Regions from separate parts of the Variovorax sp. LjRoot290 genome, predicted to be linked through region 1. Evidence: predicted binding sites of a transcription regulator. Region 1 holds the regulator's gene; each other region holds the start of a gene.
The links. Region 1 encodes sigma-54, which starts transcription at its own class of promoters, with help from an activator protein. Its sites were predicted from a motif close to TGGCANGNAANCTGCTTT; they were not measured.
Positions count from the first base shown of each region.

Region 1 (7,735 bases):
GCGCGGTCGCCATGGGGCTGCACTGGCTGCTCGCGCTGCTGATCGTCGCCTCCTTCAGCGTCGGCCTCTACATGGCCGGCCTGCCCTTCTCGCCGATGCGGCTCAAGCTCATCAACTGGCACAAGTGGGCCGGCATCACGATCCTGACGCTTTCGGCCTTGCGCCTGCTGTGGCGCCTGTCACACCCGCCGCCGCCGCTGCCAGCCTGCATCGTGGAGGCGATGCCGGGCTGGCAGCTCGTCGCGCACCGCGGCACGCATCTGCTGCTGTATTTGCTGTTCTTCGCCGTCCCCCTGTTCGGCTGGGCCTACAGCTCGGGACTGGGCATTCCGATCGTCTGGTTCGGCCTCGTGCCGCTGCCGGACTTCGTGCCGGTGGACAAGGACTTCGCCGAGGCGGTGCTGAAGCCGATGCACAAAGGCAGCGCCTTCACGCTGGCCGCCGTGGTGCTGCTGCACGCGGCGGCGGCGCTCAAGCATCACTTCGCCGACCGCGACGGCCTGCTCGATCGCATGTGGCCTTTTTCGCACCAGGGACACCCAAGATGACAAGACTTCCCATCGCCTGGCGGGCACTCTGGGCCGCCGCTGCGGCGCTCGCGATCGCGGGGCCGGCGAGCGCCGCAGAACCGATGGCGAAGCTGGTCCCCGGCTACGGCCAGATCGTCTTCGTCACCAAGCAGATGGGCGTGCCGGTCGAAGGCGCATTCAAGAAGTTCGACGCCCAGATCGCCTTCGACCCGCAGAAGCCCGAGGGCGGCACGATCTCCATGCAGATCGACATGGGCAGCGCCACCCTCGGCGTGCCACAAAGCGACGCCGAACTGCCCAAGGCGCCGTGGTTCGACACCGCGCGATTTCCGAAGGCCAGCTTCCAGTCGAGCGCCATCAAGAGCCTCGGCAGCGGGCACTTCGAGGTCGCGGGCAAGCTGACGATCAAGGGCACCACGCAGTACGTCATGGTGCCGGTGACCATCACGCAAGCCTCGGGGCAGTCGGTGGCGACTGGAAGCTTTACGATCCAGCGCCTCGCCTTCAAGATCGGCGAGGGCGAATGGACCGACACCTCGATGGTCGGCGACGACGTGCAGGTGCGCTTCAAGCTCGTGCTCGCCGGCCTGCGTCCGATTTGATCGGCCTTTCGTTCATCCTTTCATCGCCCCATTCGAAAGCTCGTCATGATGAAGTCCATTGCCGTCGCTGCGCTCGCGGCCGCAGCGACCCTCGCCGCCGCACAGCAGGCACCGGAAATGGCCGCCTTGCCGGCAGGAGGTCCGGTCAAGGGCGCCAGCTACGTGGTCGACCCGACCCACACTTTCGTGATGTACGAGATGGGCCACTACGGCACCACCACCAACCGCGGCCGCTTCAGCACCAAGGACGGCACGGTCAAGATCGATACCACGGGCAAGAACGGCAAGATCGACATCACGATGGACATCGGCTCCATCAACACCGGCGTCGACCTGCTCAACCGCCACGTGCTGAGCAAGGACTTCTTCAACGTCGCGGAATTTCCGACCGGCCGCTTCGTGGCCGACAAGATCGATTTCAACGGCGACAAGGTCGCCGAAGTCGACGGCACGCTCACGCTGATGGGCCAGACGCGGCCCATCAAGCTCAAGGCCAGCCGCTTCGGCTGCTACCTCAGCCCGCTGATCAAGCGCCAGGTCTGCGGCGGCGACTTCGAGACCATCGTGGAGCGCAGCGAATGGGGCATCACCTGGGGCATCAACTTCGGCTTCGAGAACAAGGTGCGGCTCCTGGTGCAGGTCGAGGCGGTCAACATCACGGACCGGCCGAGCTAGGGCGCGATCGCTTCTTCGCTGCCGGTCCGAGGGCGAGCTCGAACTGTTCGAGCGCTTGAGGATGCCCACTCAAGGCCCTGCGCAAAGCAGGCAGGCGGGTTCTCGCCACTTCCTTGAGTGCGGCTGGCGCATCCCGAAACGAATCGGACAGAAGCTCGTCTTGCTGCTCGGCCAGGACGGCTCCCAGGGTCGCTGCCTGCAGCAGGTCTTTTTCGGCTTTCTCGGGCTTGGCCTTGCGCTCGGCGCTCGCGTAGAGCTTGTGCCAGACGAAGCGCTCCGGCTGCGGCAACGTCAAAGGGATGCAATGGCCGCCGGCGAGCGATGCGGCGCGACTTGGCTCCGCGAGCAGATAGTCATAGTGGGGCACGGTCTCGGCATGCCATTTCAGCTGCGGCAGGGGAACGGTCTTTCCAAGCTCCTCGCCATGCGTCAGAACGTCGACTCGCAATCCATCCCTGCCCTTGAGCTTCACGGAGGTCGAGGGCGCCTGGCTTGGCGTCCCGGGAACAGGATGAAAACCAAGCCTGGTGGCTTCCATCGCTTCAAGAAACGACGCCGGCGCTGCAAGCCTCAGCTTTTGCCGGGCGGCAATGTCGACGTCCTGCGTGCGGGCCGATACCGCCATCGCTCCGAGTTCGTTCAACCAGGCCATGAAGCCCAAGGTTCCGACCAGTGCGAGGCACGCGCCCAGGATGCCCGCGTTGTGAAGCTCGACCAGCACGCTCGCCACGCCTTTGTCCGCCACCTGGAAATCGAGCTTCCTGAGATTTCTCACCTGGGCGCTTGTCCATTGGGCGAACTCGATCTCGCGGGACACTTCGTCGAGTGCCGCGGTGTCCCCGTCTTTGCAGACGATCTGCTCGGCCTTCTTGCCAGGCGCCGGATAGAAGACCCGATACCAGTAGGCATAGCCTGTCCCCCGGCGCAACTGAAGGCTCCCGGGCGTTCCTTGAAGAAGGCGGCCCGCAGACGCAGTGCGTTCCTTGAGCTCGGCGTACTGCGTGCGGAAAGCCAGCTCATGCATGCGGTACAGGGCGTGCTGGACAGGCATGGATTTCTTACCCCACAAAACTGCATTTTATGTGGTAAGTCCGCTCCTGCGTTGTACGTCCGCGCTGCAACATTCAGCAACAAGCTTCACGGAGAAGGCGGGTCCTGCTTTACGCGGGCCGGGTGCAATGACCCCAACGGCACTTCATGCCTTCAGGAGTTTCTTCATGAACATCGCGCACACCCGTTTCTTCAAGTGGATCGCCGCCGGCGCCTTCTCCGCCGCAGCCGTGCTGGGCGCCACGTCCGCCAGCGCCAGGGACCTGGCCGTGTCGGTGGGCATCCATGTGCCAGGGGTCGCCGTCGGCATTGCCAGCCCGGTCCACTATGCCCCGGCGCCGGTCTACTACGACACGCCGCCGCGGCACTACCGTCCGGCTCCCGTGTATGACTACCACCGCCCGCCGCCGCGGCACTTCTACCGCCATGAATACCGCGACGAGTACCGGCACGGTGATCGCCATCACTACCGCCATGACCGTTATGACCGTTATGACCGTTATCGCTACTGATGAGGTCTAGAGCAGGCTCTCCGGCGCCAGCGGCGCCAGCAGCTCAAGCATCAGGTGGTCCCAGAAGCCCGCATCGGGCTCGCTGGTGAGCACCTGTTCGACGCCGGCCTCCTCGCTCACCCATTCCATTTTCTCGGTGCCGGGCGCGAAGCGCACCTTGTAGGCGCCCTGCTGCTTGAGCACCTCGACCAGCTTCAGCACCTGCTGCGCCATCTCGCGGCTGAAGATGAAGAGGCCGATCTCGGTGTTGTGCACTTCCGAGCGCGGGTCGAAATTCATCGAGCCGACGAAGAGCGTGCGCCCGTCGATCACGGCCGACTTGGCGTGCAGGCGTCCGATCTGCGTGCCGAACAGGCCCAGGCGCACGCTGCGCCGCGTGCGCACCGAGCTCAGCTCGTGGATCTCGGCGCCGAGCCGCAGCATGTCGGCCCGGTAGCGGCGGTAGCCGGTGTGGACCACGGGCTCGTCGGTGGCGGCCAGCGAGTTGGTGACCACGCTGATCTTCATGCCGCGCCGGCGGATCTCGCGCAGCACCTCCAGCCCCTCCTTGCCGGGGATCAGGTAGGGCGACACCAGCGTCACGTCGGAACGCCCGCGCCGCATCTGCTCGACCACGTTGTAGCGCACGCTGTCGACGTCGAGCAGCGGCACGCCGCCGTAAGTGACCTGTTTGCCGATCACGCGCTCGGGCGAATCGGCATACGCCTCGGCGGTGGTCCAGATGAGGTCGAGCTTGCCGGCGTTGAGGTTCTCGACGATCGGGCTGTAGCCCAGCAGGTCGTTGGGCGCCGGCGGACGTGGTGCCGGGGTGGTGGCCGGGGCAGTCAGCTCCTCGAAGCGCCGCTGTCGTTCCTCCCGCGCGAGCGTGGGCGCGACCACGGTTTCGATCGGCCGTACGTGCTCGCTGTTCCAGTACAGGTCGAACAGGCTGGAAAGGCGCGGGATCAGGGCGCCGGCGACGAAGGTGTCGAGGTCGATGAAGTTCGCGCCGGCCGTCTGCGTGAAGTACGGGTTGCCGATGTTGCGCCCGCCGGCTACCGCCATCGCGCCGTCGGCGATGAAGAGCTTGTTGTGCATGCGCCGGTTGACGCGGCTGAAGTCGAAAAGCGAGGCCGAGAAGCGCCTGAGCATGCTGCCGCGCCCGGCCGGAAACGGGTTGAAGAGCCGCAGCTCGAGGTTGGGCGTGGCGGCCAGCGCGAGCAGCAGCTCGTCCTCGCCCGCAGTGTAGAGATCGTCCATCAGGAGCCGCACGCGCACGCCGCGCTGGGCCGCGTCGCGCAGCGTGCGCAGCAGGTAGCGGCCGGTCTCGTCGTTGTCGATCTGGTAGTACTGGACGTCGAGCGTGCGCTCGGCGCGGCGCGCGAGCTCGAGCCGCGTGTTGAGCGCGAAGTCGCCGCTGGGCATGAGCCGGAAGCCGCTGAGGTCCGCATCCGGCTGCGAGGCCTTGGCGATGCGGCCCAGCACGGTGCCGGTGGACAAGGGCATCGCCTTGGACGGCGTGCGCTCGAATTCGGCCGGCAGCATCGCGCAGCCGCTGGCGAGAAGAAGCACCGCCATCAAGGCCAGGCCGAGGCGAATCCAGCTTGGTAGCGGACTCGGACGGCGACTCATCGCTAGAGTGCCTTGCGCAGGTTCGCAGGCGCGATGCGCAGCGCCTCGCGGTACTTGGCCACCGTGCGGCGCGCGCACTCGATGCCCTGCTCCTTGAGCATCTCGGACACCTGGCTGTCGGACAGCGGCTTCCTCACGTCCTCGGCGCTCACGAACTGCTTGATCAGCGCGCGCACCGCGGTGCTGGAGGCGTTGCCGCCGGTTTCGGTGCCGAGCGCCGAGCCGAAGAAGTACTTGAGCTCGACGGTGCCGTAGGGCGTGGCCATGTACTTGGCGGTGGTCACGCGGCTGATGGTGGATTCGTGCAGGCCCAGCTCGTCGGCGATCTCGCGCAGCACCAGCGGCCGCATCGCGAGCTCGCCGTGCACGAAGTAGCTCTTCTGCCGCTCGACGATCGCGTTGGAGACCCTGAGGATGGTGTCGAAGCGTTGCTGGATGTTCTTGATGAACCAGCGCGCTTCCTGCAGCCGCTGCGACAGCGCCTGGCTGCCCTCGCCCTTGTGCTGCTTGAGCGCGCCGGCATAGATGTCGTGCACGCGCAGCCGCGGCATGACCTCGGGATTGAGCATGACGCGGAACTTCGCGTTGGTGCCGTGGCCGATGCGCGTGACGATCACGTCGGGCACGACGATGTTGCGCTCGACGTCGACGAAGCGGCGCCCCGGCTTGGGCTCGAGCCTGGCGATCAGCTGCAGTGCGGCGCGCACCTCGTCTTCGTTGCTGCGCGTGAGCGTGGCCAGGCGCTTGAAGTCGCGCCGCGCGAGCAGCTCCATCGGCTGCTTGCAGATCGCGATGGCGGTCTTGCGCACCTGGGCCTCCTCCTCGCTCTCCTTGGCGCTCGCCAGCTGGCGCAGCTGGATGGTCAGGCATTCGCCGAGGCTGCGGGCGCCGACGCCGGCCGGCTCCAAACTCTGCAGCAGGCCCAGCGCGACCTGGAAGTGATGCACCAGTTCGTCGAACTGGTCGTTGTCGTCGCCCGCGAGGCCCGAGGCCAGCGCCGGCAGCGAATCCTCGAGGTAGCCGTCGTCGTTGAGCGATTCGATCAGGAAGCGCAGCGCGGCGCAGTCGTTCTCGTTCAGGCGCAGCGACAGCGCCTGCCGGTGCAAGAAGGACTGCAGCGATTCCTGGCTGCGCGCGAGCTCGGTCGCATCGGTGCGCTCGTCGTCGCCGAGGTTGTTGGCGCGCGCGGGCGCATCGCCGCCCCACTCGCTGTCGTCGGGCGCGAGGTCGACCGTACCGTCGCCCTCCCAGTCGGGTTCGCTGTCGGCGGGCGCAGCCGCTTCGGCATCGCCGTTGGCGGCGACCGCCACCTCGGCCGGCGCCGCGGCCGAGCCGGGGACGAAGTCAGCCTCGCCCTCGGCCTGGCGGTCTTCGTCGCGCACCGGCGCATCGGCCGCCTCGAGACCGAACTCCTCGCGCGGCGCCTCTTCGGCCGTGCGTTCGAGGAACGGGTTCTCGTCGAGCATCTGCTCCACTTCCTGGCTCAATTCGAGCGTGGAGAGCTGCAGCAGCCGGATCGACTGCTGCAGCTGCGGCGTGAGCGCCAGGTGCTGGGAAACGCGCAGCGAGAGCCCTTGCTTCATCGAAGTACGGTCCCCTACATCCGGAAATGCTCGCCCAGGTACACGCGTCGTACCTCGGCGTTGTCGACGATCTCCGAAGGCGTGCCTTGTGCCAGCACATGCCCGTCGCTGATGATGAAGGCGTGATCGCAGATGCCCAGCGTCTCGCGCACGTTGTGGTCGGTGATGAGCACGCCGATGCCGCGTTCCTTCAGGAAACTGATGATCCGCTGGATCTCGATCACCGCGATCGGGTCGATGCCGGCGAAGGGCTCGTCCAGCAGGATGAAGCGCGGCTGCGTGGCCAGCGCCCGCGCGATCTCGACGCGGCGGCGCTCGCCACCCGACAGCGCCAGCGCCGGCGAATCGCGCAGATGGTCGACGCGCAGGTCGTGCAGCAGTTCGCCGAGGCGCTCCTCAATGCGCTGCTTCGACAGCGGCACCGGCCGGCCCGCGTCGTCGGGTTCGCGCTGCAGCTCGAGCACGGCGCGCACGTTCTCCTCGACCGTGAGCTTGCGGAAGATCGACGCTTCCTGCGGCAGGTAGCTCAAGCCCATGCGGGCGCGGCGGTGGATCGGCATGTGCGCGATCGGTTCGCCGTCGATGCTGATCTCGCCCGCATCCGCCCGAACCAGCCCGACGATCATGTAGAAGGAGGTGGTCTTGCCCGCGCCGTTGGGCCCCAGCAGGCCGACCACCTCGCCCTTTTGCACGCCGAGCGAGACGTCCTTGACGACCTTGCGGCTGCCGTAGCTCTTCTGCAGGCCGCGCGCCTCGAGGCGGCTGCCCAGGACTTCGTTGCCGCCGCTCACTTGCGCTGCTCTCCGCCGAGCGTGGTGGTCGAGCGCAGGCCCGTTCCGGACGCCGGCGCGGAGGCGGCCGGCGCCGCCGGCCTGGCGGACCCGGCAGCGGGCGCCGAGGCGGCCGCCTTGGGCGTGAGGATGGCCTTGACGCGGCCGCCGGGCTGGGTCGCCACGCCCGCATTGGGCGGCAGCGGCGAGCCGTTGACGGTGAAGGTGTCGTTGCTCTGGTCGTAGACGATCAAGGGTCCGCTGCTTTCGTCGTTGGGTGTCGCGCCGACCAGGCGACGCATCACCGCACGGCGGATGAACTTCACGTTGTCGGCGCGGCTGTCGTACTCGATGACTTCCGACTCGCCCTCGATCCACTCGTCGGGGCCGGCGTCGCGCTTC
Region 1 is NZ_CAXURW020000001.1:5,323,736-5,331,470, forward strand. Features, by position in the region: gene ACSQ9A_RS26295 (cytochrome b) at 1-548, shown strand, start outside; gene ACSQ9A_RS26300 (YceI family protein) at 545-1,132, shown strand; gene ACSQ9A_RS26305 (YceI family protein) at 1,181-1,807, shown strand; gene ACSQ9A_RS26310 (GSU2403 family nucleotidyltransferase fold protein) at 1,788-2,876, opposite strand; gene ACSQ9A_RS26315 (hypothetical protein) at 3,025-3,369, shown strand; gene ACSQ9A_RS26320 (phospholipase D family protein) at 3,376-4,980, opposite strand; gene ACSQ9A_RS26325 (RNA polymerase factor sigma-54) at 4,983-6,563, opposite strand; gene lptB (LPS export ABC transporter ATP-binding protein) at 6,578-7,354, opposite strand; gene lptA (lipopolysaccharide transport periplasmic protein LptA) at 7,351-7,735, opposite strand, start outside.

Region 2 (7,735 bases), 5.0 Mb from region 1:
CGTAATGTCTTCGGCGCCTTCGAGCGCCAGCCCTTCGCAGAGAAAGCCCTGCACGCTGCTGCCGTCGGCCAGCGCCAGGGTGCCGATGCCGAGCGGCGCCGGAATCAGCGACACGAAGGAGCCGTAGTGCGCGAGCGGCATCTGCCACACCTCGACCGCGATCGCCGCACCTTTCGTGCCCGGCACGCGCACCAGTCCGGGCTTGGGCGGCACCGTGCCGGGCAAGGCGTAGAGGCGGTAGTGCGGCGCGGTCGCCGTCTGCGCCACGAGCGTGGCGCCGCGCTCCGTCAGCTGGCCGTTCAGCGGCATGCCCGACAGGTGTGCGCCGACCACCGCGAGCCTGACCATGGGCTCGGCCGCGATCAGCGGCAGCGCCTCGGGCGCGGGCAGCGGCGCACCGGTCGCGCCCAGCGGCAGGCCGGTGGCGTGGTGGAAGCGCTGGCCCAGTTCGGCCAGCTGGAAGTCGCTGCCCGAGCGGCCGATCAGCGTGATGCCGAAGGGCAGGCCGTCCTCGCGCAGGCTGCTCGGCACCGAGATCGCCGCATAGTCGAGCAGGTTCACGAAGTTGGTGTATTCGCCCAGGTTGCGGTTGAGCGCCACCGGCGCGGCCTGCATCGCGTCGGTCGTGTAGTGCGCGGGCGCGGTGGGCACCAACAGCACGTCGATGTCGCGCCACATCGCGGCCGCGCGCTGGCCGAGTGCGTGCAGCTTCGCGCGCGCATCGACGAAGTCGGCCGCGCTGTAGCGCCGGCCCGCGGCCAGGATGCCGCGCACCGGCTCGATCACTTCGCTTTCATGCGCGTCGAAGAAGCCGCGGACGGCGGCATAGCGCTCGGCGACCAGCGCGCTGTCGTAGAGCAGCGCGGCGGCTTCGGCCAGCGGCGCGTAGTCGATCGCCACCGGCGTTCCGCCCAGGGCCTGCATCTGCGCGACGGCGCGTTCGAAGGCGACCGCCGACAGCGCATCGCCGAAGAAGCGCGGCGCCGAGGGCAGGCCGAAGCGCAAGCGCGCGGGCAAGGGTTCGGCGGCGAGCTTCAACTCGCGCGAATAGGGATCTTCGGCATCGAAGCCCATCGCCGCCTGCAGCACGCGCGCGGCCAGGCCCACGGTCCTTGCGAAGATCGACACGCAATCGACGCTCTGCGCCGCCGGCACCACACCGCGCGCGCTGATCAGGCCGCGCGAGGGCTTGATGCCGACGATGTTGTTGAGCCCGGCTGGCACCCGGCCCGAGCCCGCGGTGTCCGTGCCCAGGGCGAAGTCGACCTGGCCGGTGGCGACCACGTAGGCCGAGCCGGAGCTCGAGCCGCCCGACACGTAGCGCGCATCGAAGCTGTTGGGCACGGCGCCATAGGGCGAACGGGTGCCGTTCAGGCCGCAGGCGAACTGGTCGAGATTGGTCTTGCCGGCGAGGCTTGCACCGGCATCGAGCAGCCGCTGCACCACATGCGCGTGGGTGGCCGGCGTATAGGCGAAGGCCGGACAGGCCGCCGTGGTCGGCATGCCGGCGGCGTCGATGTTGTCCTTGGCGGCGAAGCTGAGGCCGGCGAGCGGGCCGGCGGGTGCGCCGGCCAGCGGCCGGTTGAGCCGCGCGATCCATGCCTGCGCGGCCCACTCGTTCACCGGCTCTGGCGCCTCGCCGCGAAGCGAGGCAATTTCATGCACCATCATCAAGCATCCTGTCTTGTGTACAAGACGAGATGCAAGTGGCGTGCCAGCGGAATGCGGCGCAAGGCCGCTGTCCCGGTTGGGCTAGACAGAATGGCTTGAGCCGTTAGGAGGCCCGTCTCCGGGACTATCGTGGGTTGCGCACCGTTGGTGCGCCGAGCCACAACGCTGGACCCCGAGGGGCGGACAGCGTGCAACGTGCAAGGAGACGGGCCATGAGTCAATCTACCACCACTGCGGCCACCGTTTACGTTGGCCTGGACGTCCACAAGGACAGCATCGACATCGCCCTGGCCGAGGCCGGCCGTGACGGCGAAGTGCGCCATCTGGGCGCGGTTGCCGGCGGCGTCGTTGCCGTCACCAAGGCCCTGCGCCGCCTGGTCAGCCGGGGCCATTGCCTACATGTCGTCTACGAAGCGGGCCCCTGCGGCTTCGTGCTGCAGCGCCACCTCGCCGCGCTGGGCTATCACTGCGAGGTAGTGGCGCCCTCGTCCATCCCCAAGCGCTCGGGTGATCGGGTGAAGACCGACCGCCGCGATGCCTTGATGCTGGCGCGCCTGGCGCGCGCGGGTGAACTCAATGCGGTGCGCGTGCCCGACGCCGTGGACGAGGCGCTACGCGACCTGGTGCGGGCCCGCGAGGACGCGGTGCGGGAACAGCGCAACGCGCGCCACCGGCTGAAGGCGCTGCTGCTGCGCAGCGGCGTGGTGTACTCGGGCAAGAGCGCCTGGACGGCGGCGCATCTGCGCTGGCTGGCCAGCCTGGCGCTGCCGCACGCCGCGCAGCAGATCGCCTTCCAGGAGTACCTGCACGCGGTGAGCGAATCGGGAGCACGCATCGCAAGGCTGGAGCAGTCGCTGCGCGATGCGTTGGCGGGTTGGTCGCTGGCACCGGTGGTGGCCGCGCTTCAAGCACTGCGCGGTGTGCAACTCATTGCCGCGGTCACGCTGGTGGCCGAGATCCAGGACTTCCACCGCTTCGCCAACCCTCGCCAGTTGATGGCCTACCTGGGCCTGGTACCCAGCGAAGCCTCCAGCGGCCAGCGCCGCCGCCAGGGCGCCATCACCAAGGCCGGCAACTCGGCGGCGCGGCGCATGCTGGTGGAGGTGGCGCATCTGTACCGCTATCCAGCAAGAGTCAGCGCAGACATCGCCAAGCGCCAGGCGGACCTGCCCAAGGCCGTGACCGACATCGCCTGGACTGCGCAACTGCGACTGTGCACGCGCTTCAAGAGGATGAGGGCGCGGCACATGCCGCACAACAAGGTCGTCGTGGCCATCGCGCGCGAACTCTCCGGGTTCGTATGGGCCATCGCGCGCGAGGTGACGCCGCCACCGGCGGCCTCAACCTGAACCAGCGATGGCCTGGCACACATCACCAAGGAGGCGCCCTATCGAACAACCATCTTGAGGCCGGATCGGGAACGCGGCGCAGCCACGGCCACAGGGGAATCCTCGGGAGCGCTATTGCACAGCCACGCCAGTGACCGACCGCAGACCCTAGAAAGCAGGCAGCCCCGCGACGAACACATGAACTGTCGGTAGCCAATCCACGCATATCAGCATGATCAACCGTCGCTTACGCACTCGGGCTCCGTCGCGTTCCCGATCCGGCATTCACGAAAGATTCTGCAATCCGGCACCCGGAGGGTTCGGTTCGCCCTCTTGACAGGATCAAGCCATATCAGCGCTTGTGCTCGCGGTACAGCAGCATGCCCGCGTGGTAGAGCACGCCGTCACGGAACTCGCCGTCGGCGGTGAAGCCGGTGTCGTCCACGTAGTCGATGTGATCGCCGGCGAGCACATAGCGGCCCTGATAGGCGCTCTTGCGATTGCCGCGCGCCTCGTCGTAGCGTCCGCCGGGCAGGAGCTCGTGGCGGATGTAGCCGTCCTTGGTCACCCACATGCCGGCGTAGGCGTTCTGGTCGTTCGATCGGTTGTTGGTGGTCGTCATTGCCTTGGGTCCTTGAATCGAGTCGGGGGCGCGTTGCGCGTCGGCGGGCGGCGCCGTCATGACGCCCATGGCGAGGCCGAGCAAAAGCAGATGGCTGTGCATGGTCGGGCTCCTTTTCAGTGGGGGCTCGCCGTCGGGCGCGCGATGATTTCGCTGGCGTCCACGTCCTCCGGCTGCTCGATCGCAAAGGCGATGGCACGCGCGATGGCCGTGGGCGACTCGGTCACGCCCGGCGAGATCACGGTGACGCGGATGTCGCCGCCCGCCTCCTGGCGCAGCCGTTCGGAGATCGCGTGCACCGCGAACCTGGAGGCGCAATAGACGAACTGCCCGCAGCCCTGCGCGCGCATGCGCGGCAGGCCGGCGGCGATGCCGTGCAGCACGCCGCGCACGTTGACGTCGAGCATGCGGTCCCACTCGTCGACCTTGAGTCCGGCGTTGTTGACGATCACGTCGACGCGGCCGAAAGCCTCGGTCGCCTCGTCGATGAAACACTGCATGCTGGCGCGCCGCGTGACGTCGAGCGCCTGGTAGCGCGCCGAACCGCCGGCTTCGACGATCTCATTGGCGAGCGCATTCAGCCGGCCGATGCGGCGGGCCCCGAGCAGCACGCGCGCGCCGCGCTGTGCCAGGAGCCTGGCGGTGGCTTCGCCGATGCCGCTGCTCGCGCCGGTGATGGCGACGACTTTTCCTTCGATTCCTGACATGTTGCGTTCCTTGGCTGCGGGGGAGTGGAACGAAGTCTAGGAACGAGGGAGCATGAGGCGGTAGCCGATTCGCCCGCGCTTCTTGCCTGATCCTGCAAGGCGCAGCTTCAGAGCACGGACAGCGGCTCGAACGCAACGCCCTGGCCGGCGGCCTGCCTGATCGGCTCCGGGTCGACGCCGGAGCGCAGCGCGCGCAGCAGCGCGGTGTCCATGTAGACGCGCTCCTCGGCGATCTTGCCGTCCCTCAGCCGAAACTTGTCGACACCGCGCCAGTCGAAGCGCTTGCCGCCGACTTGGCGCGTGCACTGCCATTCGATGATCACGATGTCGCCGCGCGAGCTCCAGTCCAGGAGCTGCCAGACGAGGTCGGGCGCGGCCTCCCGCTGCACGTCGTTCAGGCGCCCGAGCTCGTTGCCGGCAATGGGGCGATCGACCAGCGGCGTGCGCAGCACCCCGTCCGGATGCCAGAGCGCGAGAAAGGCCTCGCCATCCCTCGTGGCCCATGCGGCGGCGAATTGGGTGATGAAATCCTGGATCTCCGCGTCGGTCATGGATCGGCTCGCTTTCGTTGTAATGACGCAGCGATGATCGCGAAGCGCGGTGCACTTGCCCGGCCATATCCGGACATCATCATCCGAGCAAGCACTCATGAAAGGTCTACCGTGAAGATTCTCGTGACCGGCAGTTCCGGCCACCTCGGCGAGGCGCTGATGCGCAGCCTGCAGGCCACGACGCACGAGGCAGTCGGCATCGACGCGCTGGCGTCGCCGTACACACGCCATGTCGGTTCGATCGCGGACCGCGCCCTCGTGGCCCGCTGCATGCGGGGCGTCGATGCCGTGCTCCACACCGCGACACTGCACAAGCCCCACGTGGCCACGCACAGCCGCCAGGACTTCGTCGACACCAACATCACGGGCACGCTGAACCTGCTGGAAGAAGCGGTGGCCGCAGGCGTCGGCGCCTTCGTCTTCACCAGCACCACCAGCGCCTTCGGCCGTGCGCTGACGCCGCCGCCGGGGGCGCCGGCGGCCTGGGTCACCGAGGACGTGGCGCCGGTGCCGAAGAACATCTACGGCGCCACCAAGGTCGCGGCCGAGGACCTGTGCGAGCTGTTCCAGCGCCAGCAGGGGCTGCCCTGCATCGTGCTGCGGACCTCGCGCTTCTTTCCCGAGGAAGATGACCACCGGCATGTTCGCGAGCGCTACGAGGACGCGAACGCGAAGGTCAACGAGTTCCTGCATCGCCGGGTCGACGTCGAGGACGTGGTCGAGGCGCACCTTCTCGCCATCGACCGCGCGGCCGGGATCGGCTTCGGCCGCTACATCATCAGCGCGAGCTCGCCCTTCACGCGCGAGGACTTGCCGACGCTGCGCACCGACCTGCCCGCGGTGGTGGCACGCCACGTGCCGCAATTCGAGGCCGAGTACGCGCGGCGCGGGTGGCGCATGTTCCCGGAGATCGACCGCGTCTACGTCAACGATCGCGCACGCGCCGAGCTCGGCTGGCAACCGCGCCACGACTTCCAGGCGGTCATCGAACGCCTGCGCACCGGTGGCGACCATCGCAGCGCGCTGGCGCAGGCGATCGGCTCCAAGGGCTACCACGCGACCGTCTTCGCGGACGGCCCCTATCCGGTGGAATAGCTCGAAGACAGCTCAGCCGCGCTTCGCCGCGCGGTAGAGCCCTTCGACCTTGGGCACGTTGGCCTCGAGCTTGGCGATGCGGTCCGGCCCGCTCGGGTGCGTCGAGAGAAAGTTCAGCCCGCCCTGGTTCTTCGAGGCCTGCGCCATCTTGTTCCACAGCGAGATCGAAGCCTTCGGATCGTAGCCGGCGCGCGCGGCGAGTTCGAGCCCGACCAGGTCGGCATCGGTCTCGTCGCTGCGGCTGAACTTGAGCGTCAGCAGTTGCGTGCCGGCCCGCGCCGCAAGGTCGCCGGCCTGCCCGAGGCCCAGCAGCTGGGCCGTGATCGACAGCGCGGCGCCCGTGCCCGCGCTCTTGGCCAGGCGGGCGCGCGCATGCTCGCGCAGCGCATGCGCCATCTCGTGGCCCATCACGATCGCGACCTCGTCGTCGCTGAGCTTGAGCTGGTCGAGGATGCCAGTGAAGAAGGCGATCTTGCCGCCCGGCATGCAGAAGGCGTTGATCTGCTTGCTGCCGATCAGATTGAGCTCCCACTTCCAGCGCGCGGCGCGCTCGTTCCATTGCGCCGCGAACGGGATGATGCGTGCCGAGATGGCGTGCAGGCGCTGCAGCTGAGCATTGCCCTCGCCGGCCAGCGCGCCCTTGGCCCTGGCCTGCGCCATCAGCTCGCCGTATTGCTGCACGCCGGCCTGCTCGACGTTCTCGGCCGGTACCAGGTTGCGCGCCACCGAGGACTTGCCGACCTCGACCTGCGCGAGCGCCGGCGTCACCGCGGCCGCGCCCGCAACCAGCAGAAATGCGCGGCGGGCTTGCCAGGTTCCGGAGCGAGAAGTGCAGCGCAAACACATGCGGGAATAATAAGAGAGCCCCAAAGACCCTCATTCATGTCCGCACCCCCGGCTGACGAAGCCTCTCCTGCCCTGCCTTGGCGCGACGCGCTCAAGGTTTATCTCGAACCGGCCACGCTGCGCATGCTCGCGCTGGGCTTCTCCGCGGGCCTGCCTCTGCTGCTGGTGCTGGGCACGCTGAGCTTCCGGCTGCGCGAGGCGGGCATCGACCGCACCACCATCGGCTACCTGAGCTGGGTCGGCCTGGCCTATGGCTTCAAGTGGGTGTGGGCGCCGCTGGTGGACCGGCTGCCGATCCCGCCGCTGACCACGCTGCTCGGGCGCCGCCGCGGCTGGCTGCTGCTGGCGCAGGCGACGGTGATCGCCGGCATCGTCGGCATGGCTTTCAACGACCCGCGCGCCGGGCTCGCACCGCTCGTCTGGTGCGCGCTGCTGGTGGCTTTCGGCTCGGCCACGCAGGACATCGCGCTCGACGCCTTCCGCATCGAATCGGCCGCCACGCGCAAGCAGGCCGCGCTGGCGGCGGCCTACCAGACCGGCTACCGGCTCGCGATGATCTGGGCCGGCGCCGGCGTGCTGTGGATCGCGGCCTGGGCCGAGATCGCCGGCGCCGCGGGCTACCAGAACGGCGCCTGGAAGGCCGCCTACCTCGTGATGGCGGCTTCGATGGCGGTGGGCGTGATCACGGTGCTGCTGTCGCCCGAGCCGGTGCGCGTGGCGCTGCCGAAGGCGAAGAACGCGGCCGAGTGGCTGCAAAGCGTGCTGATCGAGCCCTTTGCCGACTTCATCCGCCGCTACAAGTGGCAGGCCGCGCTGATCCTCGCGCTGATCGCGGTCTACCGCATCAGCGACGTGGTGATGGGCATCATGGCCAACCCCTTCTACGTCGACATGGGTTTCACCAAGGACGAGGTG
Region 2 is NZ_CAXURW020000001.1:345,063-352,797, reverse strand. Features, by position in the region: gene atzF (allophanate hydrolase) at 1-1,671, opposite strand, end outside; gene ACSQ9A_RS01825 (IS110 family transposase) at 1,884-3,020, shown strand; gene ACSQ9A_RS01820 (Atu4866 domain-containing protein) at 3,352-3,723, opposite strand; gene ACSQ9A_RS01815 (SDR family oxidoreductase) at 3,738-4,328, opposite strand; gene ACSQ9A_RS01810 (nuclear transport factor 2 family protein) at 4,436-4,879, opposite strand; gene ACSQ9A_RS01805 (NAD-dependent epimerase/dehydratase family protein) at 4,991-5,974, shown strand; gene ACSQ9A_RS01800 (M48 family metallopeptidase) at 5,987-6,820, opposite strand; gene ACSQ9A_RS01795 (AmpG family muropeptide MFS transporter) at 6,857-7,735, shown strand, end outside.
Region 2: a site for sigma-54 is predicted at 1,700-1,717, ahead of atzF (allophanate hydrolase). Genes of this name have one in related genera too.

Region 3 (7,735 bases), 3.4 Mb from region 1:
AGAGAACGTCACATTTGTGGCGTTTTTTTCAAATGCTTTCCTCCTAATTGGCGTTCGATACCTTGACTGCGGGCAGCAGAAAGAAGTCTCGGGCGCTCGACGAAGCGCCATGAAAACGCACTTGAAACTTGCTCACGACGATTCACGGTCGGACACCTTGCTGGTGTTCCTGCCGGGCGCGTTCCTGAAGCCTGAAGAGTTCGAGCGCGAAGGCTTCATCAGCGCGGTCAGGGAGCGGGATCTGGCGGCCGACGCCCTGCTCGTCGACGCCGACGTGTCGTACTACTACGACCAGACCTTCATCGAGCGGCTGCATCACGACATCCTCCGGCCGCAGCGTGCGACGGGTTACAAGTCGATCTGGCTGGTGGGCATCTCGATCGGCGGTTTCGGCGCCCTGATCCACGAACTGGCCAAGCCCGGCGCCGTCGACGGCATCGTGGCGCTGGCGCCCTACCTCGGACGGCGGCCGGTCGGCGCCGAGATCCACAAGGCCGGCGGCCTGCGCGCCTGGAAGGCGCCCGAAGGCCCGCCGCCGGACCAGGAGGTCGATCGCAAGCTCTGGCCCTGGCTTCAGCAGTACGCGGCCTCCAAGCCCGCCAAGGGCCTGCCGCCGCTGTACCTGGGTTTCGGCCTCGCCGACCGCTTCGCCGCCAATCACCGCCTGCTGGCGGAGGCCTTGCCTGCCGGGCGCGTGTTCACGACCGAAGGCGGCCACGACTGGCCGCAGTGGTCGCAACTCTGGCGCAAGGTGCTCGAGGTGCTGCCGCTGCCCTCGCACGGCAAGAAAGGCGCGACTACCCGAACTCCGGCTCCGGCGCGCAGAGCGAAGCCAGTGGCCATCGCGGCTTGACGTCGAAGGCATAGCGCTCGCTCGCCTGCCCCAGGCCGGCCTGCAGGCGCATCGCGGCGGCCATCGCGATCATGGCGCCGTTGTCGGTGCACAGGTGCAGCTCGGGGTAGTGCACGCGCACGCCGCGCTTCGCGCATGCCGCATTGAGCTGTTCGCGCAAAGCCCGGTTGGCACCCACGCCCCCGGCCACCACCAGCCGGTCCAGCCCGGTCTGCTCGATGGCGGCCAGTGATTTCTTCAGCAGCACGTCGACGATCGCGGCCTGGGTCGAGGCGGCCAGATCGGCCTTGCGCGCTTCGAGCTCGCCGCCGAGTTTCCTGGCCTGCGTCAGCACCGCCGTCTTCAAGCCGGCAAAGGAGAAGTCGAGGTCGCCGCTGTGCAGCAGGGGCCGCGGCAGCTTGAAGGCCGCGGCGTCGCCCTCCTCCGCCAGCTTGGCGAGCCAGGGGCCGCCAGGATAGGGCAGGCCCATCAGCTTGGCGCTCTTGTCGAAGGCTTCGCCTGCTGCGTCGTCGATGGTCTCGCCGAGCAGCTCGTAGCGCCCCACGCCGTCGACCCGCATCAGTTGCGTGTGACCGCCCGAGACCAGCAGCGCGACGAAGGGGAACTCGGGCGGATCGGCACTGAGAAAGGGCGACAGCAGGTGGCCTTCCAGGTGATGCACGCCCAGCACCGGCTTGCCAAGCGCCGCGCCCAGTGCACAGGCCACGCCGGCGCCCACCAGCAGCGCGCCGGCCAGCCCCGGCCCGCGCGTGTAGGCGACGACGTCGATCTCGGGCAGGGAGCGGGCGGCCTCGGACAACACCGTCTGCGCCAGGGGCAGCACGCGCCGGATGTGGTCGCGGCTGGCCAGCTCGGGCACCACGCCGCCATAGGCCTGATGCATCGCGATCTGGCTGTGGAGCGCGTGCGCGGCCAGGCGCGGCAAGCCGCTCGCGCCGGATTCGACCAGGGCCACGCCGGTCTCGTCGCAGGACGATTCGATTCCCAATACAAACATGCGACGAGTGTAGGGTGCGCACGATGTCGGGGCACGGATGTTGCTGCATGTCCTTAGGATGGCTCTTCAGCCATGCCGCCCCACGATGAAATCCGGACTGAGCTTTCTGATGGCCGCCCTGCGCTGCGAAATCGACGCGCTGGAGCAGCTCGCCCGCACCAGCGCGCTGGTCGGCACGATCGGCCGCCTGGTCCATGCGCTGCAGCGCGAACGCGGCATCTCGAACGTGCTGCTGGCGTCGCGTGGCCACCGTTTCGTCTCGCAGCGCAGCGAGCAGATCGCCGAATGCCTGCGCGTGGAAGAGGCGGTGCGCGCTTCGTTCGATCAGCTCGAGGCCGACGCGGGCCGCATCGGCAACGGTGCGCGCCTGTTCAGCCGCATCGCCTGGGTGCTGCCGGGCCTCGAGGGCCTGCCCGAGCTGCGCCGTCGCGTCGGCGCCTTGGAGCTCAGCCCGGCTGAGGCGACGGCCGCCTTCGTCAAGCTGATCGCAGGGCTGCTCGCAGTCGTGTTCGAGGCCGCGGACGGCGCCACCGACCCGGAAATCTCTCGCCAGCTGGTGGCCATGTTCAATTTCATGCAGGGCAAGGAGTTCGCCGGCCAGGAGCGCGCCTGCGGCGCCGCGGCCTTCGCCTCGGGCCACAACGACAGCGCGCGCCAGCAGCAATGGCTGCATCTGATCGAATCGCAGGAGCGCTGCTTCCAGGTCTTCGCCGAGTTCTCGGGCGCGCGCATCGCCGAGCTCTGGCGCAGCAGTCAATCCTCCGCCCAATTGGCGGAGCAGGAACGGCTGCGCCGCATCGCCTGCGCGGCACCCGCCGGCGTGGCACTCGATACCGAACTGAGCCAGACCTGGTTCGACTGCTGCAGCCGGCGCATCGACGCCATGCAATCGATCGAAGAGCGCCTGGCCGCCGACCTGCGCCGGATCTGCGAACAGAAAACGAGCCAGGCCCGGGCCGAGCTGCAGGCCCATGACGCGCTGCTGGCCAAGCTGGCGCGCGAGGCGGGTACACCGGCGGCAGTCTTCTTCGACGAGCAGCCCGCTGCAGACGCGCCGGGCCACCCGCAAACCATGGGTTCAGCCACGCCCTATGGCCGGCAGCTCGAGCGATCGATTCTGGAGATGGTGCAGGAGCAGTCGCACCGGCTGCAGGCGATGAGCGACGAACTCGACACCGTGCGCGCGGCCCTGAACGAGCGCAAGCTGGTCGAACGCGCCAAGGGCCTGCTGATGGCACACCGCCGCCTCAGCGAGGAGGAGGCGCACAAGATGCTGCGCCAGACAGCCATGAGCCAGAACCGCAGGCTGGTCGACGTCGCCGAATCGGTGCTCTCGATGGCCGAATACCTGCCCGGCGAGCCGGCGTCCCGGGCGCCTCGCACCTGAATTGGTGCGCTGCACAACAACTGTGCTTCGATCGCAGTTCAAGGGATTCGGCGCCTCTTGCCTCACGACGCGGACTTCGGAGGCTATCGATTTGATAGCAAACCACCCCTCTGAACTGCTGGCACGCAGTTTGCTTAACAAACCTGCATAGACCTGCAAGGGTCTTCAGGCAGGTGGCATCCAACGGCGGGTGCGACCCACCGAACCGGACAAAGGCGTCCCCATCCCGCAAGGGCTCGTTATCGAGCGGCCCGTGCGTGGTCGGGACGCCTTTTTTGTTTTGTGCTTTTTGTCTTTTCTTCATTCCGGAGCTCGCCCCATGACCGATTTGCTGAAACCGAAGTTGAATCGCCGCCGCGTGCTGCAAGCCGCCGCCATCGGCGCGGTCGGGCTCGACCCCGCCCTGCGCGCAGCCGTCTGGGCCCAAGGCTCGGACAAGCCAGAAAAGGAGGAAGTCAAGATCGGCTTCATCCCGCTGACCGACTGCGCCAGCGTCGTCATGGCCTCGGTGCTCGGCATCGACAAGAAGTACGGCGTGAAGATCGTGCCGAGCAAGGAAGCCAGCTGGGCCGGTGTGCGCGACAAGCTGGTCAATGGCGAGCTCGACTTCGCCCACGTGCTCTACGGCCTGATCTACGGCGTGCACCTCGGCACCGCCGGGCCGAAGAAGGACATGGCCATCCTGATGACCCTCAACAACAACGGCCAGGCGATCACGCTGTCGAAGAAACTGGCCGACAAGGGCGCGGTCGACGGCGCCTCGCTGGCCAAGGTGATGGCGAAGGAGAAAGGCGAATACACCTTCGCCCACACCTTCCCGACCGGCACCCACGCGATGTGGCTCTATTACTGGCTGGCCGCCAACGGCGTCAACCCGTTGAAGGATGCCAAGGTCATCACCGTGCCGCCGCCGCAGATGGTTGCCAACATGCGCGTGGGCAACATGGACGGCTACTGCGTCGGCGAGCCCTGGGGCCAGCGCGCGATCATGGACGGCATCGGCATCACGGCCGTCACCACGCAGGACATCTGGAAGGACCATCCCGAGAAGGTGCTCGGCACCACCGGCGACTTCGTCAAGAAATACCCCAACACGGCGCGCGCCGTGACGGCCGCGATTCTCGAAGCCGGGAAGTGGATCGACGCCGGTCTGCAGAACAAGAACAAGATGGCCGAAACCATCGCCGACAAGAGCTACGTCAACACCAGCGTGGACGCCATCAACCAGCGCATCCTGGGCCGCTACACCAACGGCCTGGGCAAGAACTGGGACGACCCGAACCACATGAAGTTCTACAACGACGGCGCGGCGACCTTCCCCTACCTCTCCGACGGCATGTGGTTCCTCACGCAGCACAAGCGCTGGGGCCTGCTGAAGGAGCATCCGGACTACCTCAAGGTGGCCACGGAGATCAACCGCATCGACATCTACAAGCAAGCTGCAGCCGCGACCAAGACCTCCGTTCCCAAGGACACGATGCGCAGCAGCAAGCTGATCGACGGCGTGGTGTGGGACGGCAAGGATCCGAAGAAGTACGCCGAGTCGTTCAAGGTCAATGCCTGAGGAGCCCGCCATGGTCAGTGCCGTCTTTCACTCCCCGCTCGAGGCTGCCCAGGGGCAGCTCGCCACGCCGGCAGCCGCCAGGAAGTCCGCGGCCGCCTCCGTCCCGCCTGCAGAGCCCGCGCAGGAAGAGACCACGCCCCGCGCCCCGCGCGACTTCAGCTGGATCTGGCTGCGCGTGCTGCCGCCGATCCTTGGCTTTGCGTTGCTGGTCCTGATCTGGGAACTCGTGGCGCTGAAAAGCACCACCGGCTTCCCGTCGCCGGCCGCCGTCTGGCAACAGGCGCTGACCGTGTTCAGCGATCCCTTCTACAGCAAGGGCCCCAACGACCAGGGCGTGGGCTGGAACGTGCTCTCGTCGCTCCAGCGCGTGGCGCTCGGCTTCGGGCTGGCCGCCGCGGTCGGCATCCCGGCCGGCTTCGCGATCGGTCGCTTCGAGTTCCTCTCGCGCATGTTCAATCCGCTGATCAGCCTGCTGCGACCGGTGTCGCCGCTGGCCTGGCTGCCGATCGGCCTCCTGGTCTTCAAGGGCGCCAACCCGGCCGCGATCTGGACCATCTTCATCTGCTCGATCTGGCCCATGATCATCAACACCGCGGTGGGCGTGCAGCGCGTGCCCAGCGACTACATGAATGTGGCGCGCGTGCTCAATCTTTCCGAGTGGAAGATCCTCACCAAGATCCTGTTCCCCGCCGTGCTGCCCTACATGCTGACCGGCGTGCGCCTCGCGGTCGGCACCGCCTGGCTGGTGATCGTGGCGGCCGAGATGCTGACCGGCGGCGTCGGCATCGGCTTCTGGGTCTGGGACGAGTGGAACAACCTCAACGTCGCCAACATCATCATCGCGATCTTCGTCATCGGCATGGTCGGGCTCGTGCTCGAGTTCGCGCTGATCCGGATCGCCACCGCATTCACGTTCGAAGAGGTGAAGGCATGACCCTTCGACAAGCTCAGGACGATCGGTCCATCATGAAGTACATCGAAATCCACGACGTCGAACAGCGCTTCAAGACGCCCAAGGGCAGCTTCCTCGCGTTGCGCGACATCAACCTGCAGGTGGCCAAGGGCGAGTTCATCACGCTGATCGGGCATTCGGGCTGCGGCAAGTCCACGCTGCTGAACCTGATCGCCGGCCTCACCACGCCCACGCAGGGCGTGCTGCTGTGCGCCAACCGCGAGATCAAGGGCCCGGGGCCCGAGCGCGCGGTGGTGTTCCAGAACCATTCGCTGCTGCCCTGGCTCACCTGCTACGAGAACGTCTACCTCGCCGTCGAGCGCGTGTTCGCTTCGACCGAGAACAAGGCGCAGCTCAGGGCGCGCACCGAAGCGGCGCTCGCGCTGGTCGGCCTCACGCCGGCCGCGCAGAAGCGCCCCGGCGAAATCTCCGGCGGCATGAAACAGCGCGTGGGCATTGCGCGCGCCCTCTCGATGGAACCCAAGGTGCTGCTGATGGACGAGCCCTTCGGCGCCCTCGACGCGCTGACGCGCGCCAAGTTGCAGGACGAGCTGCTGGCCATCGTGCAGAAGACGCACAGCACGGTGGTGATGGTCACGCACGACGTCGACGAGGCGGTGCTCCTGTCGGACCGCATCGTCATGCTCACCAACGGCCCGGCCGCCACCATCGGCGAGGTGCTGGCAGTCGACATCCCGCGCCCGCGCAACCGCGTCGAGCTCGCGGAAGACCCCGTCTACGTGCACGCCCGCAAGGCCGTAATCGACTTTCTCTACACGCGCCAGGCGCACGTGGAGAAGGTCGCGGCCTGAGCGAGCAGGCCGAACACAGGCTCAGGACATGATGACCTGCAGGCTGTGTTCGTACGAGGCGGTGAGCCGGTCGAAGGTATCGGCCAGCACCTCGCTGGCGCGCACCAGATCGGCGCGCCCCTCGGCCCGGTCGGCATGGCGCACGCCGCGCACCAGCCGCAGCCATTCGTCGCGGGCGCCATGGAGCGCGTCGCGGATCTCGGGCGAGCTCAGCGGCGCGCGCTCCAGCTCCAGCAGCGAGGCCTCGAAAGTGTCCATGGTGGGCGCGAGGCGCGCGCTCCACGCGCCCTCGGGCAGCATCGCGGCGAGCAGCGCGTCCTTGGCCAGGCGCTGGGCGCGCATGCGCTGCCGCCCGCAGAGATTGACGATGCGCAAGGCCCTGCGGCCCGCGGAGGATTCGAGCACGTCGGTGAGCGCCTCGGCCGCGACCAGCAGGTCTTCGCCGCTGGCGTCGATGGCGGTCAGCGAGGCCGCGGACAGCCGCGAGGACAGCGCCGCATCCATGGCATCCCATGCCGAGCGCACGGCCGCCAGCGCCTGCATCGAGGTCGAATCCAGCGGGAGGGAAGCCAGGTGATCGAGGTTGTCCTTGACCCGCTCGACCGACTGCGCGCGCAGGCTGCGGCTGCGCCGCGCATCCACATCCGCGAGCGCCTGCGCCGCCAGGCGCACCAGCCGCTGCGAGAGCATGCGCAACTGCCCGGCACGGTTGATCGCCTCGGCCCACTGGGCCGCCTCGACCACCGAACGCGAGAGTTCACCGACCCGCAGGTTGGCGTGCATCGCTGCACCGCGCAGCATGCCGAACGCGGCGTCCTCGCCGATGCCGCGCGCCGACATCAGGAGCCCCTTGGCGCGGTCCACCCACTTGCGCTCGTCGAGATGGGCGAGCGAGCGCGCCAGCGTGTCGCGCAGCGCAGCCTCGCGTTGCCAGCGCGCCTGCGCGCGCGCCAGCACGGCGCGCAGGCTCTGTGCATCCAGGGTTTCGGCGCACGACCAGGCGTGCACGCCCAGCTCGACGAGCGCCTCATGCACTTCTGGCGACAGCGGCTCGCTGATCACCACGACCGGATGCGGCGGAGCGCCAGCCCAGGTATGCAGGGCGGCCTGCAGGTCAGGGATCGATGCGGGCCTGTGGATCAGCACCTGTTGCGGTGCGAGCATGGCGGC
Region 3 is NZ_CAXURW020000001.1:1,925,687-1,933,421, reverse strand. Features, by position in the region: gene ACSQ9A_RS09825 (alpha/beta hydrolase) at 122-853, shown strand; gene tsaD (tRNA (adenosine(37)-N6)-threonylcarbamoyltransferase complex transferase subunit TsaD) at 798-1,850, opposite strand; gene ACSQ9A_RS09815 (nitrate- and nitrite sensing domain-containing protein) at 1,936-3,237, shown strand; gene ACSQ9A_RS09810 (CmpA/NrtA family ABC transporter substrate-binding protein) at 3,557-4,801, shown strand; gene ntrB (nitrate ABC transporter permease) at 4,812-5,735, shown strand; gene ACSQ9A_RS09800 (ABC transporter ATP-binding protein) at 5,732-6,565, shown strand; gene ACSQ9A_RS09795 (type IV pili methyl-accepting chemotaxis transducer N-terminal domain-containing protein) at 6,587-7,735, opposite strand, start outside.
Region 3: a site for sigma-54 is predicted at 3,357-3,374, ahead of ACSQ9A_RS09810 (CmpA/NrtA family ABC transporter substrate-binding protein). Genes of this name have one in related genera too.

Region 4 (7,735 bases), 1.5 Mb from region 1:
CCTGGCCCAGCATCTCGGGCGCAGCGGCCATCCGTTCCTCGGACACTTCCTCGCGCTGGCTTTCGTCGACCGCGCGGCGGATCAGTTCCACCGCGCGCGGCAGGTCGAAGGGCTTCGGCAGGTATTCGAAGGCGCCGCCCTGGAAGGCCGAGACGGCGCTGTCGAGGTCGGAGAAGGCGGTCATGATGATGACCGGCAGGCCGGGATGCTTGGCCTTGATCTTGTCGAGCAGGTCGAGGCCGGAGCCGCCCGGCATGCGGATGTCGCTCACCAGGACCTGCGGGCCCTGCATCTCGTCGTCGGCCGCGGCTTCGAGCGCGGCCAGCACCTCGCGCGTATTGGTGAAGCTGCGGGTCGGCAGGTCTTCGCGCAACAGCGCCTTTTCCAGCACGAAGCGGATCGATTGGTCGTCATCCACTATCCAAATCGGCTTCATGCAGTTCCTTGTTCCCTGTTAGCTAAGGCAGCGGTATCAATATCTTGAAATCGGTCCGGCCCGGGACACTGTCGCACTCGATCACGCCGTGGTGCTGTTGCACGAAAGTTTGTGCCAGCGTCAATCCAAGGCCTGTTCCGCCTTCCCTGCCCGACACCAGCGGGTAGAAGATGCGGTCCTTGATCGCGTCCGGCACACCCGGTCCATTGTCGATGACATGCAATTCCAGTGCCAGTCGATACCACTGCTTGTTGAATATCACCTGACGTGCAATGCGGGTCTTGAAGGTGATGCACGCGTCGCCGGCTGCACGCCGCTCGGCCAATGCCTGCGCCGCGTTGTGGACGATGTTGAGCGTGGCCTGGATGAGCTGCTCGCGATCGCCGCGAAACTCGGGAATCGAGACGTCGAAGTCGCGCTCGATGTGCAGGTCGCGCGGGAACTCCGCAAGGATCACCGAGCGCACGCGTTCGCAGACCTCGTGGATGTTGACGTCGCCCACCACGTGCGGGCGGCGGTGCGGCGCGAGCAGGCGATCGACCAGCGTCTGCAGGCGGTCGGCCTCGTGGATGATGACCTGGGTGTATTCGATGAGGTCGCGCGACTCGACTTCCATCTGCAGCAGCTGCGCCGCGCCGCGAATGCCGCCCAGCGGGTTCTTGATCTCGTGCGCGAGATTGCGGATCAGCTCCTTGTTGGCCTGCGCCTGGTCGAGCAGCCGCTCTTCGCGGTCTTGCCGGACCTGCTGCTCGAGCGGCGACATTTCGATGATCAGTTCGCCCGCGCGGTCGCCCTGCGCGAGCGTGACCTGCACCGGCATCAGCTCGTGGTTGACGCGGCGCAGGAAGGCCTCGTAGCGCAGCGTGGCGAAGTCGTTGCTGCGCGCGCCGTCGATCGCCGTGCGCAGCACCTGCGGCTCATGGAAGCAGGCGCCGAACTGCGAGCCTTCGAGCGTGCGGCGCGAGGTGCCCAGCGCGTCTTCGAGGCCGGCATTGGCGAACAGCACCGCGCCGTCGGTGCGCACCACCGCGATCAGCGTGGAAAGAAGGTCGAAGGCCTGAAAACGCTTGGCGGCAGCGGCGGATTTGCCAAAGGCCATCAACGATTGGCCGGCAGGCGGCCGATTTCGCGGCGGATGCCCGCGATGTCGCTTTCGTTGCGCGCGATCTCGGCCTTCATCTCGGCCACGCGGTCGAGGTACTTCTGATAGTTGCGCGCTTCGCTGCCCTGCTTCTCGGGTTCGCCGTTGTTGTAGTCCTTGAGCAGTTGGGCCTGGCGCTCTTCGGCTTTCTTGAGCTCGGACTCGAGCACCGAGCGGGCTTCGCCGTCGCGTGCGCGCTGGTCGGCGCCGTCGACGCGCGGGCTGCCGGCCGGCGCACGCGCGGCGGTGCTGCCTGCCGCAGCCGCCGCGATCGGGCGGGTGCCCTGGACCACGGTGACGTTGCCGCCCTCCATCACCTTGCAGCCGCGCTGCTGGGCGAGGGTCGCGTTGTTGGTGTATTCGTTGCCGCAGCGCCAGACGCGCTCCTGCTGGGCCTGGGCCTGGAGGTGCACGCCGGCCGCCGCCAAGGCGGCCAGGAGGAAAACGGAAGAAGTCTTCATGGTCGTGAATGTAGTGCGCAGCAAACCGGCATTTTCCTGCAATTCGGGAGTTCGGCCGCGCAAGCTTGCCCCAAAAGGAAAAGGGACGGCCCAAGGCCGTCCCTTTTTAACGCCAAAGCCGAAAAGCTGGCTTACAGGGAGTAGTACATGTCGAATTCGACAGGGTGCGTCGCCATGCGGAAACGCGTGACTTCCTGCATCTTGAGGTCGATGTAGGCGTCGATGTAGGCATCGGTGAACACGCCGCCCTTGGTCAGGAAGGCACGGTCCTTGTCGAGGTAGTCGAGCGCCTGGTCGAGGCTGTGGCACACGGTCGGGATCAGCGCGTCTTCTTCCGGCGGCAGGTGGTAGAGGTCCTTGCTGGCGGCTTCGCCCGGATGGATCTTGTTCTCCACGCCGTCCAGGCCGGCCATCAGCATCGCGGCGAAACCGAGGTACGGGTTCATCATCGGATCGGGGAAGCGCGCTTCGACGCGGCGGCCCTTCGGGTTGGCCACGAAGGGGATGCGGATCGAGGCCGAGCGGTTCTTGGCCGAGTAGGCCAGCTTCACCGGCGCTTCGAATCCGGGGACCAGGCGCTTGTAGCTGTTGGTGCCCGGGTTGGTGATGGCGTTCAACGCACGGGCGTGCTTGATGATGCCGCCGATGTAGTGCAGCGCGAAGTCGCTCAGGCCGGCGTAGCCGTCGCCGGCAAACAGGTTCTTGCCGTCCTTCCAGACCGACTGGTGGACGTGCATGCCCGAGCCGTTGTCGCCGACGATCGGCTTGGGCATGAAGGTCGCGGTCTTGCCGTAGGCGTGGGCCACGTTGTGGATCACGTACTTCTGCAGCTGGACCCAGTCGGCGCGCTGGATCAGCGTGCTGAACTTGGTGCCGAGTTCCATCTGGCCGGCGTTCGCCACTTCATGGTGATGCACTTCGACCGGGATGCCCAGCGACTCGAGCACCAGGCACATCTCGGAGCGCATGTCCTGGAAGCTGTCGACCGGGGGAACCGGGAAGTAGCCGCCCTTGACCGCCGGACGGTGGCCGGTGTTGCCGTGCTCGAATTCCTTGGCGCTGTTCCAGGAAGCCTCTTCGGATTCGATCTTGACGAAGCAACCCGACATGTCGTTCTGCCAGCGCACGCCGTCGAACACGAAGAATTCCGGCTCCGGTCCGAAGTACGCCGTGTCGCCCAGGCCCGAGGCCTTCATGTAGGCCTCGGCACGCTTGGCGAGCGAACGCGGATCGCGCTCGTAGGGCTTGCCGTCGGTCGGGTCGACCACGTCGCAGGTCAAAAGCAGCGTCGTTTCTTCGAAGAAGGGATCGATATTGGCCGTGTTCGGGTCGGGCATGAGCAGCATGTCCGAAGCCTCGATGCCCTTCCACCCGGCAATCGACGAGCCGTCGAAGGCATGGCCGTCGGTGAATTTGCCCTCGTCGAATGCGGACACGGGCACGGTCACGTGCTGCTCTTTGCCGCGGGTATCGGTGAAGCGGAAGTCGACGAACTTGACCTCGTTTTCCTTGACGAGTTTGAGTACATCGGCGACGGTCTTTGCCATCAGGTTCTCCTGGTTTGGATGGTTGGTTGGAATTGCGGGACTGGGAATGCAGTTTTTGTGCCCATTGTCACTGCCGAAGAGGGGTACCCGGCACTGCGCCGAAACCCCAAAAGCAGGCAAGTTGTAACCAAACTGGTGCAATCAAGATTAACGCACCAATTCGGGTCCAAGACGCGCGCCAAAGGCGTGCAGGCCCTCGAGCAGCTGTGCGTAGGCGGCATCGATGCGCTCGGCATCCCCCTTGACGCCGAGCTCGATGTGGCGGCCGTGCTCGGCATGGTCCACGCTCGGCAGGCTGAAGACCTTGATGCCGGGATGCGCGAGTTCGACGGCTTCCATCAGCGGCGTGAGCGCGGCCTCCATGGCGCCGTAGACGATGACCGATTTCTCCATCGCCCGACCGTGCGCGAACAGGTGCGCATAGCGCTCGTCGAGCACCGATTCGATCATCGGCCAGGCCATGACCGGGAAGCCCGGCACGAAGTGCACGTCGCCGACGCTGAAGCCCGGAATCTTGTTGTAGGGGTTGCGGATGATGTTGGCGCCGAGCGGGAACACGCCCATGTTGAGCCGGTGCACGTTGTCCGGACGGTCGGGCTCGTAGACCGTGCCCTGCTCGCGCGCGGTGTCCTGCATGCGTTCGCGGATCAGCACCTCGGCTTCCGGATGCAGCCCCAGCGGCACGCCCAGCGCCGCGGCCGCGCACTGGCGTGTGTGATCGTCGGGCGTAGCGCCGATGCCGCCGGTGGAGAACACGACGTCGCCCGAGGCGAAGGCGCGCGCGAGCGCTTCCGTGATGCGCACCGGCACGTCGCCGACGTACTCGGCCCAGGCCAGCTGCAGGCCGCGCGCGGCGAGCAGCTCGATGACCTTGGGCATGTGCTTGTCGACACGCTTGCCCGACAGGATTTCGTCGCCGACGACGAGAAGGCCGAACGAACGTGTGCTCATGGTGCGCCCCATTGGGTGGCGGCCGCATGGACATCTGCCATCTCGGCCGCGGAAGGTGAAACGGCCGCCGCCGCGCGCTGCGCCCGCAGCTGGGCCAGGGCATCCAGGCAGTAGTGCGCGAACCAGAGCGCGGAGAAGGCGAACACCAGCGTGTAGATCCAGATCGCGAGCGGCACCAGCACGAAGAAAGCCGCAGCGAACAGCAGCCCCGACGCCCAGACGATGCTCGGGGCGGCGCCCAGGTAGCCGCACAGCACGCCGACGCCGAGCAGCGGCAGCCGATGGGCGCGCAGCAAGGCCTCGCGCTCCTCCGGGCTCGCATGCTCGGCCAGGGCGTCGAAGCTCATCACGCGGTAGGTCAGCCAGCCCCAGATCAGCGGCGGCAGGATCAGCACCAGCGGCGGAATGAGCCATAGCGGCATCGAGACGACGAGCGCGAGCAGCGCCAGCACGGTGAGGCCCAGCGAGCGGACGACGCTGCCGAAGAAGGAGGCGCCCCTCTTCTGCTCCAGCGACGGGAAACGGCGGTCGGCCACCAGCCGCGTGAGTGGCGGCGCCATGAACCCGGCCACGATCAGGAGCGACACCACAACGATCAGCGGCGTGGCCGCGATCACCACCACCATCGGCGCCAGCACGGCCGTGACGTCACCGGAGAACAGGCGTCCGATCCAGCCCCAGAAGCTGGACAGAAGCGGCCAGGCGTCGAGCGCCTCGCGCGTCCATGCCACGGTCGCGTCCCAGTAGAAATAGCCGAACAGCGCCGCCAGCAGCACCATGAGTCCGAGCGGCAGCAGCGAGAGCACGATCACCCGCGGGTGCATGCAATAGGCCACGGAACGCCAGAAGGAGTCGAGAAGAAGACGCATCGGCGCCGAGGATAACCCTGTCGCGTGGAATCGAGATCAGCCGCGGTCGACAAGACGCCTGAGCCCCAGCCACTGCTGCGCCCAGAAACCGCGCCCGTAGTCGCGTACGCGGCCCCCGGCGTCGGGCTCGACCTGGTCGCGGATGCCGGTCGGGTCGTAGCGCTCCTCGAAATTGACGGTGCGAAACAGCATGTCCCACCACGGCAGCAGCACGCCGAAGTTGTGGCCGCCGAGCGTACGAGGCCCCTGCGACTCGTGCCCGATCCCGATGCTGTGGTGCACGCGGTGGAAGCGCGGGCTGATCCAGAGCCGTTCGCCGATCGCGCCGAAGCCGAGCCGCAGATTGGCATGCTGCAGGCTCTCGCTGAGCTGGGTGAAGGCCACGATCGCGATGAACTGCCCCGGCGCCACGCCGATCAGCTGGGCGACGACGACGATGATCGTGTCGTGGATCACGTCGTCGAGCAGGTGGTTGCGGTTGTCGCTCCACATCGTCATCTGGCGCTGCGAATGGTGCAGCGAATGCAGCGCCCACCACCACTGGAAGCCGTGCTGGCCGCGATGGATGAAGTACTCGACCAGGTCGAGCACCACCAGGTAGATCGCAAACGCGACCCAGGGAATGTCGGTCACGCCGGGCCAGAGCTGGTCGAGGTGGAAGGAGCCCCAGCCGGCCGCGCGCACGGTGCCGAGGATCTCGTCGAACAGCGGGTCCAGCGCGAAAAACATGGCCAGCCGGAACAGCCCCAGCCGGTGGATCAGCGTGTAGAGGATGTCGGTGCGGATGGCGGGCCGATCGAGCACCGGCTCCGCCGGCCGCCAGCGCTGCAGCGGACCGAACACGGCCACCAGCACCCCTATCTGGATCAGGCCGACCAGCAGCCATCCGGTGGCGTCGAAGGCGTCCTCGACCCAGCCGCCGAGGCCGATGGCGTAGACCAGCGGCTGCACGGCCGCCTCGAAAAGCCATTGCTGCAGGTTGGAGAAGGGGTCGGTCAGCCAGTCCATCGGAACACCGCGCGATTCAGGGATGAGACGCGATCCATTCACGATACGCGGGATGCTGGCGCAGCGTCTCGAAGCAGAAGCCCTTGGCCTTGAGGCCGACGATCAAGGGCTCCAGCACGGCCGGCGCCCACGGGTCCTTGCGCGACCAGATGCCCAGGTGCGCAATCAGGATGTCGCCGGGCTGGATGTGATCGAGGGCCTGTTGCAGCAGCTTCTCGTTGCTGAACTTCTCGCTCGGCAGCTCGTCGCCCAGCAAGCCGGCCGGCGCCCAGCCCACGTGCGCATAGCCGCAGGCCTTGGCGGCCGCCAGCAGCCTGGGCGAAGTCTTGCCCCCCGGCGCGCGAAACAGCGGCAGCGGCTTCTTGCCCGTGACGTACTGCAGGCGCTCGGAAGCCTTGGTGATATTGGCGCAGTACTGTTCCGCGTCCCAGGTGAACTGCCGGCCGGCAAAGGCGCCGGCCGAGGGTGCGATGCGGAAGCGCGGCGCGAGTCCCTTCACGTCGCCGCGCCAGTAGGCATGGTCGTAGGTGTGGGACGCGAACTCGTGGCCTTCGGCCGCCCTCGCCTTCCACCACGGCGCCCACTGGTTGTCGAGGCTGTCGCCGCCGCTCAGCGTGCGCTCGGCCGCGCCGAAGAAGGTGACACGCACCTCCTGGCGCTTGAGCACCTCGGCCACCAGCGGCGCCACGCCCATGTGGCCGGTGTCGAAGCTCAGGTAGACCGGCTTGGCGCAGCTGGCCTGTGCGACGGCGCTGATTGGCGCCGCACCCGCAGCGAGCAAGAGCAGCGCGAGCGCGTATCTAGCGTTTTGCATGATCGAGGGTCCAGACGCCGTGGGGCGAGCGGCCGACTGGCACCTGCCGCACCACCTTGTGGGCAGCCAGATCGACCACGCTGAGCTTCCTGGCCCAGCGCGAGGTCACGTAGAGCGTCTTGCCGTCGGCCGAGACGTCCATGCAGTCGGGTCCGCCGCCCACCGGGTAGGTGTCGCTGACCTGCAGCGTCTGCAGGTCGATGCGGCTGATGGTGTTGGCCACGCGGTTGCTGACGAAGACGCTGCGGCCGTCGCCGGCCGAGCGGAAGGCGTGGGCGCCCTTGCCGGTGGGAATCTTGCCGACCAGCTTCGGCTCCCGGCCGGCCACGTCGAAGACCTGCACGCCGTCGCTGCCCGTGAGGCCGACCAGCAGCGTCTTGCCGTCGTGGATGCCGAAGATGTCGGCCGGCATCGGGCCGGTAGGCGTGCGCCAGCGGATGGTCTGCGTGGCGAGATCGACCGCGACCAGTTCGTCGCTGTCCTGCATCGTGACGTAGGCCGTGGTGCT
Region 4 is NZ_CAXURW020000001.1:3,838,240-3,845,974, forward strand. Features, by position in the region: gene ntrC (nitrogen regulation protein NR(I)) at 1-436, opposite strand, end outside; gene glnL (nitrogen regulation protein NR(II)) at 459-1,535, opposite strand; gene ACSQ9A_RS19080 (hypothetical protein) at 1,535-2,038, opposite strand; gene glnA (type I glutamate--ammonia ligase) at 2,170-3,585, opposite strand; gene ACSQ9A_RS19090 (competence/damage-inducible protein A) at 3,733-4,548, opposite strand; gene ACSQ9A_RS19095 (EI24 domain-containing protein) at 4,533-5,405, opposite strand; gene ACSQ9A_RS19100 (sterol desaturase family protein) at 5,442-6,413, opposite strand; gene ACSQ9A_RS19105 (polysaccharide deacetylase family protein) at 6,430-7,227, opposite strand; gene ACSQ9A_RS19110 (YncE family protein) at 7,214-7,735, opposite strand, start outside.
Region 4: a site for sigma-54 is predicted at 3,631-3,648, ahead of glnA (type I glutamate--ammonia ligase). Genes of this name have one in related genera too.